Regions from separate parts of the Pseudomonas extremorientalis genome, predicted to be linked through region 3. Evidence: predicted binding sites of a transcription regulator. Region 3 holds the regulator's gene; each other region holds the start of a gene.
The links. The regulator FliA, encoded in region 3, starts transcription of late flagellar genes. The targets are predictions, from matches to a motif close to CTAAAGTTTNNNNNNNNNNNGCCGNTAA.
Positions count from the first base shown of each region.

Region 1 (4,563 bases), 2.4 Mb from region 3:
ACCTTCAATCGCACGCTGGGCCTTTTTGGTCAGCACCACGATGTCGATCCGGCGGTTGACCGGGTTGAACGGGTCTTGATGATCAAACAGCTGCGACGAAGCAAAACCCACCACCCGCGCCACCTGCGCATCCGGATAGCTGCCGGCCACCAGCGCACGGCGTGCGGCGTTGGCGCGGTTGGCCGAGAGTTCCCAGTTGCCGAAATCCCCCTGGCCCGCGTAAGGCTTGGCGTCGGTGTGGCCGCTGATGCTGATTTTGTTGGGTACCGCTTTGATGGTATCGGCCATGGCCAGCAGGATGTCTTCGAAGTACGGCTTCAAGCGTGCGCTGCCGGAGTCGAACATCGGCCGGTTGGCGGCGTCGGTGATCTGGATGCGCAGGCCTTCAGGCGTGATTTCGAAGGAGATCTGGTCCTTGAACTTCAGCAGTTGCGGGTTTTCCTCGACCTTGTTCTGCAGCTCCTGCAGCAACAGCTCAAGGCGCTCCTGCTCGACCTGTTCGGCCATCGACTCGACAGTATCGCGCTCGATCGGGATTTTTTCCTGAGGCGCTTCAGTCTTGACTTCGGGGTTGATGGTGCGCTCAGGCGCCAACTGCGGCGAACCGCCCAGGTCGATCACAAAGGGCGTGCCGCTTTCCGAAAAGCCAATCGGGTCCTTGAAGTAACCGGCAATGGCGATCTTCTGTTCGGGCGTGGCGGTGGACATCAGCCAAAGCACCAGGAAGAACGCCATCATCGCCGTCGCAAAGTCGGCGAAGGCGATTTTCCAGGCGCCACCATGGTGCCCCGCAGCGAAGCGCTTGACGCGCTTGATGATTATCGGCTGGTTGTTTTCCATGGCTTAGCGACCGCGAACCGCTTGTTCCAGCTCGGCGAAGCTTGGGCGATGCTTGGGGTAAAGCACTTTGCGACCGAACTCCACCGCCAGCGACGGTGGCATGCCGGAAGCGGAAGCAACCAGGCTGGCCTTGATCGATTCGTACAGGTTCACTTCTTCCTTGGCGTCATGGGCCAGGGAAGTCGCCAGCGGGCCGAAGAAACCATAGGCCGCCAGAATACCGAAGAAGGTACCGACCAGCGCTGCACCCACGTGCATGCCAATAGCGGCCTGGTCGCCCTCACCCAGGGACGCCATGGTCACCACGATACCGAGTACCGCCGCGACGATACCGAAACCCGGCATACCATCGGCGATGCCGGTCACAGCGTGGGAGGGGTGCTCCAGCTCTTCTTTAAGGCTGAACAATTCCATGTCGAACAGGCCTTCCAGCTCATGGGGGGCCATGTTGCCGGAGGACATGATGCGCAGGTAGTCACAGATGTAGGCGGTCATGCGCTCGTCTTTGAGCACGGCCGGGTACTTGGCGAAAATCGGGCTGGCGGCAGCGTCTTCGATATCGGCTTCGATGGCCATCATGCCTTCACGGCGGCTCTTGTTGAGGATCTCGTAGACCAGGCCCAACACCTCCAGGTAGAAGGTATGGGTAAAGCGTGAACCGAACATGCCCAGCGACTTCTTGATCACGTGCATGGTCATGTAGCCGGGGTTGGCCTGCAGGAATGCACCCAGCGCCGCACCGCCGATGATCATCACCTCGAAAGGCTGGATCAGCGCAGCGATTTTACCGTGGGACAGGACGTACCCGCCGAGCACGCTTGCGAAGACGACGATGATGCCGATAATTTTAGCCATAGGAGATGAGTACTTGCGCCGTCGGGTTCATGGACATATTGGGTGTAGCAGAAAACTCTTGTTCTACTTATCGGCAAAACTGCGCCAGACTATAGCCCGTTAAGGCGAAAAGCCAGTTCGGCCCGCTCCGGGCGTGTAGACCGCAAGTGATGATCGCGCCCCAATCATGGCTAATGAAACGACAGTCCCAACTGCAAAACCCAACTCTCTCGCCGCTTGGATCAAGCGCCTGGACGAAGTGCTGCTGCCCGTTCCCCAGGCCAGTCACGACCGTGTGTGCAAAGGCATCCGCGATAACCGCAGTTCATTGCGGGATATTGCCGAACTGATGCAAAGCAGCCCGGCCCTGGTGCTCAGCGTGATGCGCGAGGCCAACAGCCACACCCATGGCAGCCTGGCGGAACCGGCGGAAAACCTGGAAGTGGCGCTCAACCGCCTGGGCCTCAAGCGCGCCGAAGAACTGCTGGCACGCCTGCCCTCGGTGCCGGCCAACGAGATCCCCGTGGCGTTGCGCCAACTGTTGCTGGTCAGCCAGCACGCGTCGCAGCAGGCCAACGGTCTGTTCGGCAGCCGCCTGGCGCGGCTGTGGCAAGACATCCACTGGGGCAGCCTGTTGTTCCTGTCGCCACTGTGGCCGATGGCGGTGGCCTACCCCAAGCTTCTGGAGGAGTGGGAGCTGCGGGTTATCCACAAGGGCCAATCAGCCCGCACGGTCGAGCAGGAACTGTTCGGCGTACGCCTGCTGGACCTTTGCGTCGGCCTGACCGAAGCCTGGCACCTGCCGATCTGGGTGTCCCAGGGCTATAAGTTGCTGATGAGCGAGCAGCGCCTGCTGGTCAAGGCCCTGCATATCGCTCGTGAAGACGACCCGCTGCGCCATCAGCAATTGCTCGACGCTGAACCCAATCTGCGGCGCTGGCTGAACCAGCCGGCCAATACCGTGTTGCTGGCCAACGGCCTGGCGATGTCGGCCCAGGAGTCCTGGACCTGCCCGCACACCGAACGCTGGCAGTTGCTCACAGCACTGTACCTGCAACAACCGTTGGATGAGGTGCAGCAACTGGTCCACCAACAAGCCGTCACCAGTGCCCGTACCACCCTGATGCCCGACCTCTGGCACCCGGCGCTATCGCTGATCTGGCCGTGGCATGTGGCGAAGATCCATCGCGGCCTGCTGCCGGCGCCACCGCCCACCGCCGAGGCCCTGGCCGTGTGGCGCAAGCGCTGCACTGAACTCTTGGTGGAACCGAGCCGCTTTGCCAACGCGATGCACCTGACCACCTGCGCCAAGGAGGCCTTGGTCGCCAGCGGCATGCAACGGGTCATGCTGTTGATGGCCGATCGCGCCATGAGCACCTTGCGCGTGCACCAGGTCGATGGCCTGCCCAAGGACGCCGCCAACCTGAGCCTGGACGTGGTCAACAGCACCTTGCTGCAACGTCTGCTGGAAAAGTCCGCCCAGGTGCGCCTCAACCCCGAAAACCATGCCCAGTTCTCAGCCTTGCTGCCGCCGATCCTGCGCCGCCTGTTCACCGGCGAACACCTGCTGCTGCGTTCCCTGAGCTGCAATGGCAAGGTGGTGATGCTGATGGTGGCCGACCAGGGTGGGGGGCCGTTCTCGGAAACCACCGTGCAGGCCTTCGGCAAAACCGCCCAATGCATCGAAAAAGCCCTGCACTGCTTTACCAACCGCAGCGCCTGATGCTTGCGCTACAATCGCCCTCTTTTATCGCCAACATTTGTGCCCAGGAGACCTCACATGCCTGACTTCTCTGGCTTGCCGCTGGTGATCGAGTCCAGCGACCTGATTGGTCGCCTCGGTGCCGAACACCTGATTCTGGTGGACCTCACCAGCGCTGCCCGCTACGCCGAAGGGCATATCCCCGGCGCGCATTTCGTTGACCCCAAGCGCACCCAACTGGGCCAGCCGCCGGCGCCCGGCCTGCTGCCCAGCAAGGCGGACCTGGAAAAACTGTTCGGCGAACTGGGCCACACCCCGGATGCAACCTACGTGGTCTATGACGACGAAGGCGGCGGCTGGGCCGGGCGCTTTATCTGGATGCTCGACGTGATCGGCCACCAGAAATACCACTACCTGGATGGCGGCCTGCTGGCCTGGCTGGAAGAACACCACCCGGTCTCCACCGACGTGCCCGCGCCTGTCGGTGGCCCGGTCAGCCTCACGCTGCACGAAGGCCCCACCGCCACGCGTGAATACCTGCAAAGCCGCCTGGGTGCTGCCGACCTGGGCATCTGGGATGCTCGCGGGCCGCTGGAATACTCCGGCGAGAAGGTCCTCGCTGCCAAAGGCGGGCATATCCCCGGCGCGGTCAACTTCGAATGGACCGCGGGTATGGACAAGGCACGCAACCTGCGTATCCGCCGTGACATGCCGCAGATTCTCGAAGACCTCGGATTGACCAAAGATAAAGAAATCATCACTCACTGCCAGACTCACCACCGCTCTGGCTTCACCTACCTGGTGGCCAAGGCGCTCGGTTATCCGCGAGTCAAAGGTTATGCCGGTTCCTGGGGCGAATGGGGCAACCACCCCGACACCCCCGTCGAGATTTAAGGTTTAAGGACAGTTATGAAAAAGCAGTTGTTTATCCTCAGCCAATACTTGCTGCCGCACCACTTGCTGTCGCGCCTGGCAGGTTGTGTCGCCGAGTGCCGCGTGCGCTGGTTCAAGAATGCCTTCACCGCCTGGTTTGCCAAGCGCTATCAAGTGGACATGTCCCAGGCCCTGGTTGAAGACCTGAGCGCCTACGAGCACTTCAACGCCTTCTTCACCCGCGCCCTGAAAGACGGCGCCCGCCCGCTGGATCAAACCCCAGGCGCGGTGCTGAGCCCTGCCGATGGCGCGGT
Region 1 covers NZ_CP089519.1:614,538-619,100, reverse strand. The annotation lists gene motB (flagellar motor protein MotB) at 1-840, opposite strand, end outside; gene motA (flagellar motor stator protein MotA) at 844-1,695, opposite strand; gene LUU92_RS02685 (HDOD domain-containing protein) at 1,862-3,397, shown strand; gene LUU92_RS02680 (rhodanese-like domain-containing protein) at 3,455-4,270, shown strand; gene asd (archaetidylserine decarboxylase) at 4,286-4,563, shown strand, end outside.
Region 1: motA (flagellar motor stator protein MotA) is a predicted target of FliA. The motif match lies at 1,763-1,790, and genes of this name have one in related genera.

Region 2 (4,563 bases), 340 kb from region 3:
TTTGAGGGGCCGCCTGAGCCGCCGGGCCCGGACGAGCATCCTCACGACTTGAGCAGGGCGCGCCCCTGAATGCAAAAACGGGCAGATCCCATCAGGGGCTGCCCGTTTTTTTTGCTGCGATCTTTGAGTTTAAAAATCGTCGTCTTTGTCGAAACGCCGTGCTTCGCGTTGCAGTTGGTACACAAAGCGCTCGACCTGGCGCTGCACCAAACCACTCATATTGTGGAAGCGCACGCCGGCAAACGTGGTGTTGATCTTTTCTTCGAAATGCAGGTAACGCAGTTCGACCGATGTGGTCATGCTGCCGAAGGGCAGGGCGGCGATAAAACGGTCGTAGACCTGGCCCAGTTGCAGGCGCTCGGAGATGTCTCCTTCGAAGCGCAATTTGCAACCTGTGGCGGAAATATCCAGCAGCTTGCCGCTGACCGGAGCCTTGAGCTTCTCGCCACCCAGCTCGATGTTCACCAGTTGCGCCAGTTTCAAGGCCGCGCGAAAGGCATTGCGACGCTGGTGGTAGACCACTTCGCTGGGCAGGCTACCGGTGTAGATGCGGTGGCCGTCCTTTTCGCTGATGCTCAGGTTGCCATTGCTTTCCCATGCGACACGCACGCCGTCGTGGAACCCTTCGATACGGAAGGGTTCGCCGTTTTCGAGGTGGCGTTCGCCATCGCGAGGAATCATTTCATCCAGGGCCAACGTGCCGCTGTCCCGATTGACGTCTACCAAGTAGCTCTGAAAGCGCTGGCTGCGTTCATGGAAGGTGATGATCAGCGGGTCATGGCTTTCTTGCAGCATGCGCAAGGTACTGGCGATTTCCAGAGGCGTGGTGAGGACCTTGGGTGGCTGCGGGGCATCTTCCGCATTAAGGGCGTTGAACACGGTTCTTCCATCTCCAGACAAAATACGACTACACGCAAGAGCAGGCATTCTGCCAGTATGTGGCGCGCCTTGGATAGGCCGCGCTGTAAACCGGCGTCAGGCTTGGCTGCGGGTGCTTGGCTTGACCAGGCGCGAGGTGGAACCCTGAGCGTTGTAAAGCGCTGGAGGCTCTCCGCCGTGAAGTATACGCAACTGGTTGGCGGTCGTGGCTTGCTGAAGCTGGATCGACTGACCGTTGAGCTGGTTGGCTTCCTGGCACTGGGTGAGCAATTGGTTGAGTGCTTTGCTCTGGGCCAGTAGTTGATCGCCGACCGAGGAGTGGCTGGCCAGCTGCGCGAGCCCATCATGGTCGGCCGGCAGGCCCAGGCTGACGAGGATCTCGCTGCGTTTTTTGCCGTGCTGTTCCAGCAGGACAATCAGCGATTGCTTGCGCGCCAGAATTTCTTCCAGCAAGGGCATGTCCCGGCCGTAAAGGGCCAGGGATTCTTCCCTGAGCAGCTCGAGCAGCAATTGCGTCGGTGCTAGATCATCAATGATCAGTTGAAGCAGGGTTTCGTCGTGATGCATGGCTGGCCTTGGGGTTTAAGCGTCCAAAAGCCCGGCGCAGGCCTTTGCCTAGCGCTCGGCTTCGAAATTAAGCAGCTTGCTGGCTACACGGTTGCTGTCGACTTTATAGCTGCCATCGGCGATTGCCTGTTTCAATTCGGCCACACGGGCTTTATTGACCACCGGTTGATCGCGCAGCGAGTCAGTGACCTTCTGCAACTGTTGAGCCTCATTGCTCAGGTGTACGGATTCCCCGCTCTGGCTGGCGCTGGCCTGTTCTGCCTTGACGGGCACTGGCTGAGCCTTGGCTTCTACGCTGTCCTTGGTGCCGGCAGTGCGCGTAGGGGCCGACGTCGTCGGGGTGTTATTCAAACGGCTGAAATCGATGACCATGATCAAAAAACCTCTGGGTATTTGGACGCTTGCCATGTTTTCGGCCATATCTGGACAAACTTTAGGCTCGAATGACAATAAACTGCACAGGCCGGCATCCAACCGACAGTGTAGGAAAAGCTGGCGTCTGATACCAGTGGTCTATAAAGCCACCTCCACTTGGCCGGGGGCCGTGACCCGCGCCTTGATCACCCGGTTGGAGTTGAGATTCTTCACGCGGATCTGTTCGCTCATACCGCCGTTGGACAAGGCTTCCCCCGGCATTTTGACCTGCAGCGCGCCACTGCTGGCGGAAATCACCACCTGGTCACCTTTGCGAATCACCTCGGCCTGCTCCAGATGCACCAGGGTGATGACCTGATCGGTGACCACTGGTCGGGTCAGTTTCTGCCCGACGGCCTGGTCGAGGGAGGTCAGGTAGCCCTGGCTGATCATGCTGATGTCGCGCTCGCGCAACACCACGTCCTCGAAACCGATAATCCCCGTGCGTTTAAGTGGACGGGCAACCACCACCACATCGCGGAATAATTTGACCTGAGCGGGCACGAACACCGTCCAGGGCGAGGCGCCGTCGCAACGCACCTTGACCGTTACACGCCCGATGGGCTGGGCGGGGCTTTCCAGGGTGGCTGTCAATTCCTTGTCGCACATTGGCATGCGCAGGCGCGGGTCCAACTGGTTGACCTGGATTTCGTAACGCCCCGGCGTCTGTGTGGTCGCCAGATAATCTTCTACAGTGAACTCAAGAAAGCCCTGGGTGACGCCGATAAGTAGATCAGGCAAGGTGACGTTATCTGCGCGGGCCGTGGCGCCCAGGCCCAAGGCAAGCAGTGCCAGCGGCGCGCAGAGCAGTCTGCAATACCGTGTCAGGTGGAGGCGTCGGGAAACTGTCGTTTTAATATCCATGACCAATAAATAGCAAAGCTCGTGCCGTTTAGTGTTGGGTGCGCGTCACTGCCCTTATAGGTATGGCCGAAGGTTTTAGCGTGGGAGTCAAGGCATGGCAGGAGTAATGGATTCAGTAAACCAGCGCACACAGCTGGTGGGGCAGAATCGCCTGGAGTTGTTGCTTTTTCGCCTGGACGGCAAGCAGTTGTATGGCATCAACGTGTTCAAGGTGCGGGAAGTGCTTCAATGCCCCAAGCTGACGATCATGCCCAAGTCCAGCCCGGTGGTGTGTGGCGTTGCCAACATACGTGGCGCGACGATCCCGATTCTTGATCTGGCCCTGGCCACCGGTTCCGCCGGGCTGCAGGACCGCGAAAACCCGTTCGTGATCATTACCGAGTACAACACCAAGACCCAGGGTTTCCTGGTGCGCTCGGTGGAGCGCATCGTCAACATGAACTGGGAAGAGATCCATCCGCCACCCAAGGGCACCGGTCGCGATCACTACCTTACGGCGGTGACGCGGGTCGACAACCAGCTGGTGGAAATCATCGACGTCGAGAAAATCCTCGCCGAAGTGGCGCCTACTTCTGAGTCGATCTCCGTGGGTGTGGTGGACGCCGAAACCGCGCACAAGGCAGTCTCACTGCGCGTGCTTACGGTGGACGACTCGTCCGTGGCGCGCAAGCAGGTGACCCGTTGCCTGCAAACCGTCGGGGTTGAAGTGGTCGCCCTCAATGATGGTCGCCAGGCGTTGGACTACCTGCGCAAGCTGGTGGACGACGGCAAGAAGCCGGAGGAAGAATTCTTGATGATGATCTCCGACATCGAGATGCCGGAAATGGACGGCTATACCCTCACGGCCGAGATCCGCAACGATCCACGCATGCAAAAATTGCATATCATCCTGCATACTTCGTTGTCGGGTGTATTCAACCAGGCGATGGTCAAGAAGGTCGGTGCCGATGACTTTTTGGCCAAATTCCGTCCTGATGACCTGGCATCCCGGGTTGTCGACCGGATCAAGGCAGCAGATCACAGCTAAGGTGTTTCCCTTGGCGGTCATACGATTTTAGAGGCGGTATCAGTGTCTACAGGTAATTTGGATTTTGAACAGTTCCGGGTCTTCCTGGAAAAAGCCTGTGGCATATTGCTCGGTGAAAACAAGCAGTACCTGGTATCCAGCCGTCTCAACAAACTGATGGAGCAGCAGGGTATCAAGTCGTTGGGTGAGCTGGTCCAGCGCATCCAGGGCCAGCCGCGCAGCGGGCTCAAGGAGATGGTGGTCGATGCCATGACCACCAACGAAACCCTGTGGTTTCGCGATACCTACCCGTTTGAAGTGCTCAAGAGCAAAGTGCTGCCGGAGGCCATCAAGGCCAGCCCGGGCCAGCGCCTGCGCATCTGGTCGGCCGCCTGTTCCTCGGGGCAGGAGCCGTACTCTATTTCGATGTCCATCGATGAGTTCGAGCGGACCAACATGGGCCAGTTGAAGGCCGGGGCGCAAATCGTGGCCACCGACCTGTCCGGCACCATGCTCACCAACTGCAAGACCGGCGAGTACGACAGCCTGGCCCTGGGGCGTGGTTTGTCCCAGGAACGCCTGCAGCGTTACTTCGACCCGAAAGGGGCGGGACGCTGGGCGGTCAAGGCGCCGATCAAGAACCGTGTGGAGTTCCGCTCCTTCAACCTGCTAGACAGCTATGCCAGCCTGGGCAAGTTCGACATGGTGTTCTGCCGCAACGTGCTGATCTACTTCTCGGCCGAAGTGAAGAAAGACATCCTGTTGCGCATCCACGGCACGCTCAAGCGCGGTGGTTATCTGTTCCTTGGCGCTTCTGAGGCGCTGAACGGTCT
Region 2 covers NZ_CP089519.1:4,911,340-4,915,902, reverse strand. The annotation lists gene LUU92_RS22085 (MFS transporter) at 1-69, shown strand, start outside; gene LUU92_RS22080 (flagellar brake protein) at 130-879, opposite strand; gene LUU92_RS22075 (flagellar protein FlgN) at 976-1,446, opposite strand; gene flgM (flagellar biosynthesis anti-sigma factor FlgM) at 1,495-1,818, opposite strand; gene flgA (flagellar basal body P-ring formation chaperone FlgA) at 1,960-2,724, opposite strand; gene LUU92_RS22060 (chemotaxis protein CheV) at 2,819-3,751, shown strand; gene cheR (protein-glutamate O-methyltransferase CheR) at 3,794-4,563, shown strand, end outside.
Region 2: flgM (flagellar biosynthesis anti-sigma factor FlgM) is a predicted target of FliA. The motif match lies at 1,856-1,883, and genes of this name have one in related genera.

Region 3 (4,563 bases):
GTGTCGAGCTGACGGCTGCCCTGGATTACACCCCTTCGGCCCTGGCGCCGCGCGTGCCGAACATGGAGCTCGAAGACGAGCTGCGCAAGACCGCTTCGCGCATCGTCTCGGCCCAGGCTGAACTGAGCATGCGTGGCGACAGCGATGCCACCACCAATCGTCAGTTGTTCGCTGGCCTGCCGCTGACCGCCGCCGAGCCATTGGTTGAGCCGACCTTCAAAGAGCCGCCGCGTCCTGCTGCGCCAGCCCCGGCAGCGGCGGTTGACCAGCGCGTGTTCGATTCGATGCGCTTTGAACTCAACGGTTTGCGTGAACTGCTCGAAGTGCAGTTGGGCTCGCTGGCCTGGAACCAGTTGCAAGGCAGCAAACCGCAACAGGCCAACCTGTGGCGCCGCCTGCAACGCATCGGCCTGTCCGGCCCATTGTCCCGCGACCTGCTGGCCCTGACCACCGAGATCGAAGAGCCTCGCCAGGCCTGGCGCATGTTGCTGGCCCATCTGGCGCGGATGATTGCCACCCCGGAAATCGAACCTCTGGAAGAGGGCGGTGTGATCGCCATGGTCGGCCCTGCCGGCATGGGCAAGACCACCACCCTGGCCAAGCTGGCCGCCCGTTACGTGCTCAAGTACGGCGCTCAGAATATCGCGCTGGTGAGCATGGACAGCTACCGTATTGGTGCCCAGGAGCAGCTCAAGACCCTGGGCCGCATTCTCAATGTGCCGGTGACCCATGTCGACCCGGGCCAGTCCCTGGCCAACGCCCTCGACCCGCTGCTGCGCAAGCGCGTGGTGCTGATTGATACCGCCGGCCTGCAAGCCAGCGACCCGGCCTTGCGCATGCAGTTGGAAAGCCTGGCCGGGCGTGGCATCAAGTCGAAAAATTACCTGGTGCTTGCAACCACCAGCCAGAAACAGGTTCTTACCGCTGCGTATCATAGTTACAAGCGCTGCGGCCTGGCCGGTTGCATCCTCACCAAGCTCGACGAAACCGCGAGCCTGGGCGAGGTGCTGAGCCTGGCCATCAGTCATGAATTGCCGGTCGCCTACCTGACCGACGGGCCGCGGATTCCGGATGATCTGCATCTGCCGCGCCGTCATCAGTTGGTCAGCCGTGCAGTCAGCGTGCAAATGCAAGACGAGCCTAGCGAGGAAGCGATGGCCGATATGTTCGCCGACCTCTACCACAACCCGGCGAAGCGGGTAGGTTGAGGACGGTATGAACACCGTGAAAAGTATCTACATCGATGGTCTGCAAGCGATTCACGCGGCCAAGCCATGTAGCCTGCGTCTAAGCAAGACAAGGTAAAGAAATAAAATGGGCAGCATGCATCCCGTACAGGTGATCGCGGTGACCGGCGGCAAAGGTGGCGTCGGAAAAACTAACGTGTCAGTGAATTTGTCCCTGGCCCTGGCAGAGCTTGGCCGTCGCGTCATGCTGCTGGATGCTGACCTGGGGTTGGCGAACGTCGACGTTCTGCTGGGGCTGACGCCCAAGCACACCCTTGCCGATGTGATCGAGGGCCGTTGTGAGCTGCGCGATGTGCTGCTGCAAGGGCCCGGTGGCATCCGCATCGTCCCGGCCGCCTCCGGCACCCAGAGCATGGTGCACCTGAGCCCGGCGCAGCATGCCGGCCTGATCCAGGCCTTCAGTGACATCGGCGACAACCTCGACGTGCTGGTGATCGACACCGCCGCCGGGATCGGCGAATCCGTGGTCAGCTTCGTGCGCGCCGCGCAGGAAGTGTTGCTGGTGGTCTGCGATGAACCCACCTCGATCACCGACGCCTACGCCCTGATCAAACTGCTTAACCGTGATTACGGCATGAACCGCTTCCGCGTCCTGGCCAACATGGCCCAGAGTCCGCAGGAAGGGCGCAACCTGTTCGCCAAGTTGACCAAGGTCACGGATCGTTTCCTCGATGTCGCCTTACAATACGTCGGCGCAGTTCCCTACGACGAGTGTGTGCGCAAGGCTGTGCAAAAGCAGCGTGCAGTCTACGAAGCATTCCCTCGTTCCAAGTGTGCATTGGCGTTCAAGGCTATTGCCCAGAAGGTCGATACCTGGCCGTTGCCCGCCAACCCCCGGGGGCATCTGGAGTTTTTCGTCGAGCGATTGGTGCATCAGACGAGCGCAGGACCCGTGCTATGACAGCGACCGGCTACAACGCTTACAAGAAGTCTGCCCGTGACAGCCAGGGCGAGTTGATCGAGCGCTACGCGCCCCTGGTCAAGCGCATTGCCTATCACCTGCTGGCACGCCTGCCCGCCAGCGTGCAGGTCGAAGACCTGATCCAGGCGGGCATGATCGGCCTGCTCGAAGTGTCGACCAAATACGACGCGAGCAAGGGGGCGAGTTTCGAGACGTATGCGGGCATCCGCATCCGTGGCGCGATGCTCGATGAAGTGCGCAAAGGTGACTGGGCGCCGCGTTCGGTACACCGCAACACACGCATGGTCAGTGACGCAATTCGCGCAATTGAAGCAAAAACCGGTCGCGACGCTAAAGATCACGAAGTTGCGGCCGAACTCCAATTGAGTCTCGACGATTACTACGGGATTTTGAACGATACCTTGGGCAGCCGCCTGTTCAGTTTCGACGACCTGTTGCAGGACGGCGAACATGAAGGGCTGCACGAGGACGGCGCGAGTGCTCATATGGAGCCATCGCGTGACCTGGAAGATGAGCGTTTCCAGGGAGCGTTGGCGGACGCGATTGCCAATTTGCCGGAGCGTGAGCGGCTGGTGTTGGCGCTGTACTACGACGAAGAGCTGAACCTCAAGGAAATCGGTGAGGTCCTGGGTGTCAGCGAATCGCGGGTCAGCCAGTTGCACAGCCAGTGCGCAGCCCGCTTGCGGGGGCGTTTGGGAGAGTGGCGAGCGCGCTGAACAGGCAGTGTGGGGACACTGCAGACGATACCGCGAGGGCAACCGGCCTTCGCGGGTTCGACCCGTGGTGCCCCCGGCAGTCCTTTTTGTGTAATGCCTGTTGATTGAAATGGCGCGTCCAGGTGCTGGGCGCGTTTAAGACTGCTTGGAGGTCGAATTGGACAAGAACATGAAAATCCTCATCGTTGATGACTTCTCAACGATGCGGCGGATCATAAAAAACCTGTTGCGTGACCTTGGGTTCACAAACACGGTCGAGGCGGATGACGGCATTACGGCCATTCCGATCCTCAACAGCGGGAGCATCGACTTTCTGGTAACGGACTGGAACATGCCGGGCATGACCGGTATCGACTTGCTGCGCCACGTGCGCGCTGACGAAAAGCTGCGCAGCCTGCCTGTGCTGATGGTCACCGCCGAAGCCAAGCGTGAGCAGATCATCGAAGCCGCCCAGGCCGGGGTCAACGGTTACGTGGTCAAGCCATTCACGGCATTGGCCTTGAAAGAGAAGATCGAAAAAATCTTCGAACGCATCCACGGCTAATGCCATCGCGGGGGAGCTATGGAGCATAAAGAAACGTCACAGGGAGACTTCGAGTCGACCCTGAAAAAGCATGCTCACCAGTTGGTCGACAGCCTTGAAAGAGGCCAGTTCGGCGACGCGGTGCAGTTAATCCATGAGCTCAACCAGACCCGTGACCGCGGCCTGTACCAGGAAGTGGGCAAGCTCACACGCGAGCTGCACAGTGCGATCGTCAATTTCCAGATTGACCCGCACATGCCCCAGGCCGAAGAAATCTCGCAAATCACCGATGCCACCGAACGCCTGTCCTATGTGGTCAGGCTGACTGAGGCGGCGGCCAACCGCACCATGGACCTGGTGGAAAACGCCACGCCCCTGGTCAACGGCATGGCCACTGAGGCCCAGGCCCTGAGCCACGACTGGGGCCGCTTTATGCGCCGGGAAGTGGGGGCCGAGGAGTTTCGCGAGTTGGCGCGTCGGGTCGACGGTTTCCTGTCACGCAGCGAGCAGGAAAACCGTACGGTTTCCAGCAACCTCAACGACATTCTGCTGGCCCAGGATTACCAGGACCTCACCGGTCAGGTGATCAAGCGTGTGACCCAGTTGGTCACCGAAGTGGAAAGCAACTTGCTCAAATTGGTGCTTATGGCAGGCCAGGTTGACCGTTTCGCCGGCATCGAACATGACCGCGAAGCGATCCTCTCGGAAAAAGATCCACAAAAACATCTCGCCAAGGGTGAAGGTCCGCAGATTCATGCCGATAAACGTGAAGACGTTGTATCGGGTCAAGATGATGTCGATGACCTGTTATCCAGTTTAGGCTTCTAAGGAGCACCCACATGAGCTTCGGCGCCGATGAAGAAATCCTTCAGGATTTCCTTGTAGAGGCCGGCGAAATTTTAGAGCAGTTGTCCGAGCAACTGGTCGAGCTGGAAAGCCGACCGGATGATGCGAACCTGCTCAATGCAATTTTTCGCGGTTTTCACACTGTAAAAGGGGGCGCCGGCTTCCTCCAGCTCCATGAGCTGGTGGAGTGCTGCCACATCGCCGAGAACGTGTTCGACATCCTGCGCAAGGGTGAGCGTCACGTTGATTCGGAGTTGATGGACGTGATTCTCGAAGCACTGGATGCGGTCAACGGCATGTTCAGCGAGG
Region 3 covers NZ_CP089519.1:4,576,332-4,580,894, reverse strand. The annotation lists gene flhF (flagellar biosynthesis GTPase FlhF) at 1-1,208, shown strand, start outside; gene fleN (flagellar synthesis regulator FleN) at 1,315-2,148, shown strand; gene fliA (RNA polymerase sigma factor FliA) at 2,145-2,885, shown strand; gene LUU92_RS20500 (chemotaxis response regulator CheY) at 3,055-3,429, shown strand; gene LUU92_RS20495 (protein phosphatase CheZ) at 3,448-4,236, shown strand; gene LUU92_RS20490 (chemotaxis protein CheA) at 4,248-4,563, shown strand, end outside.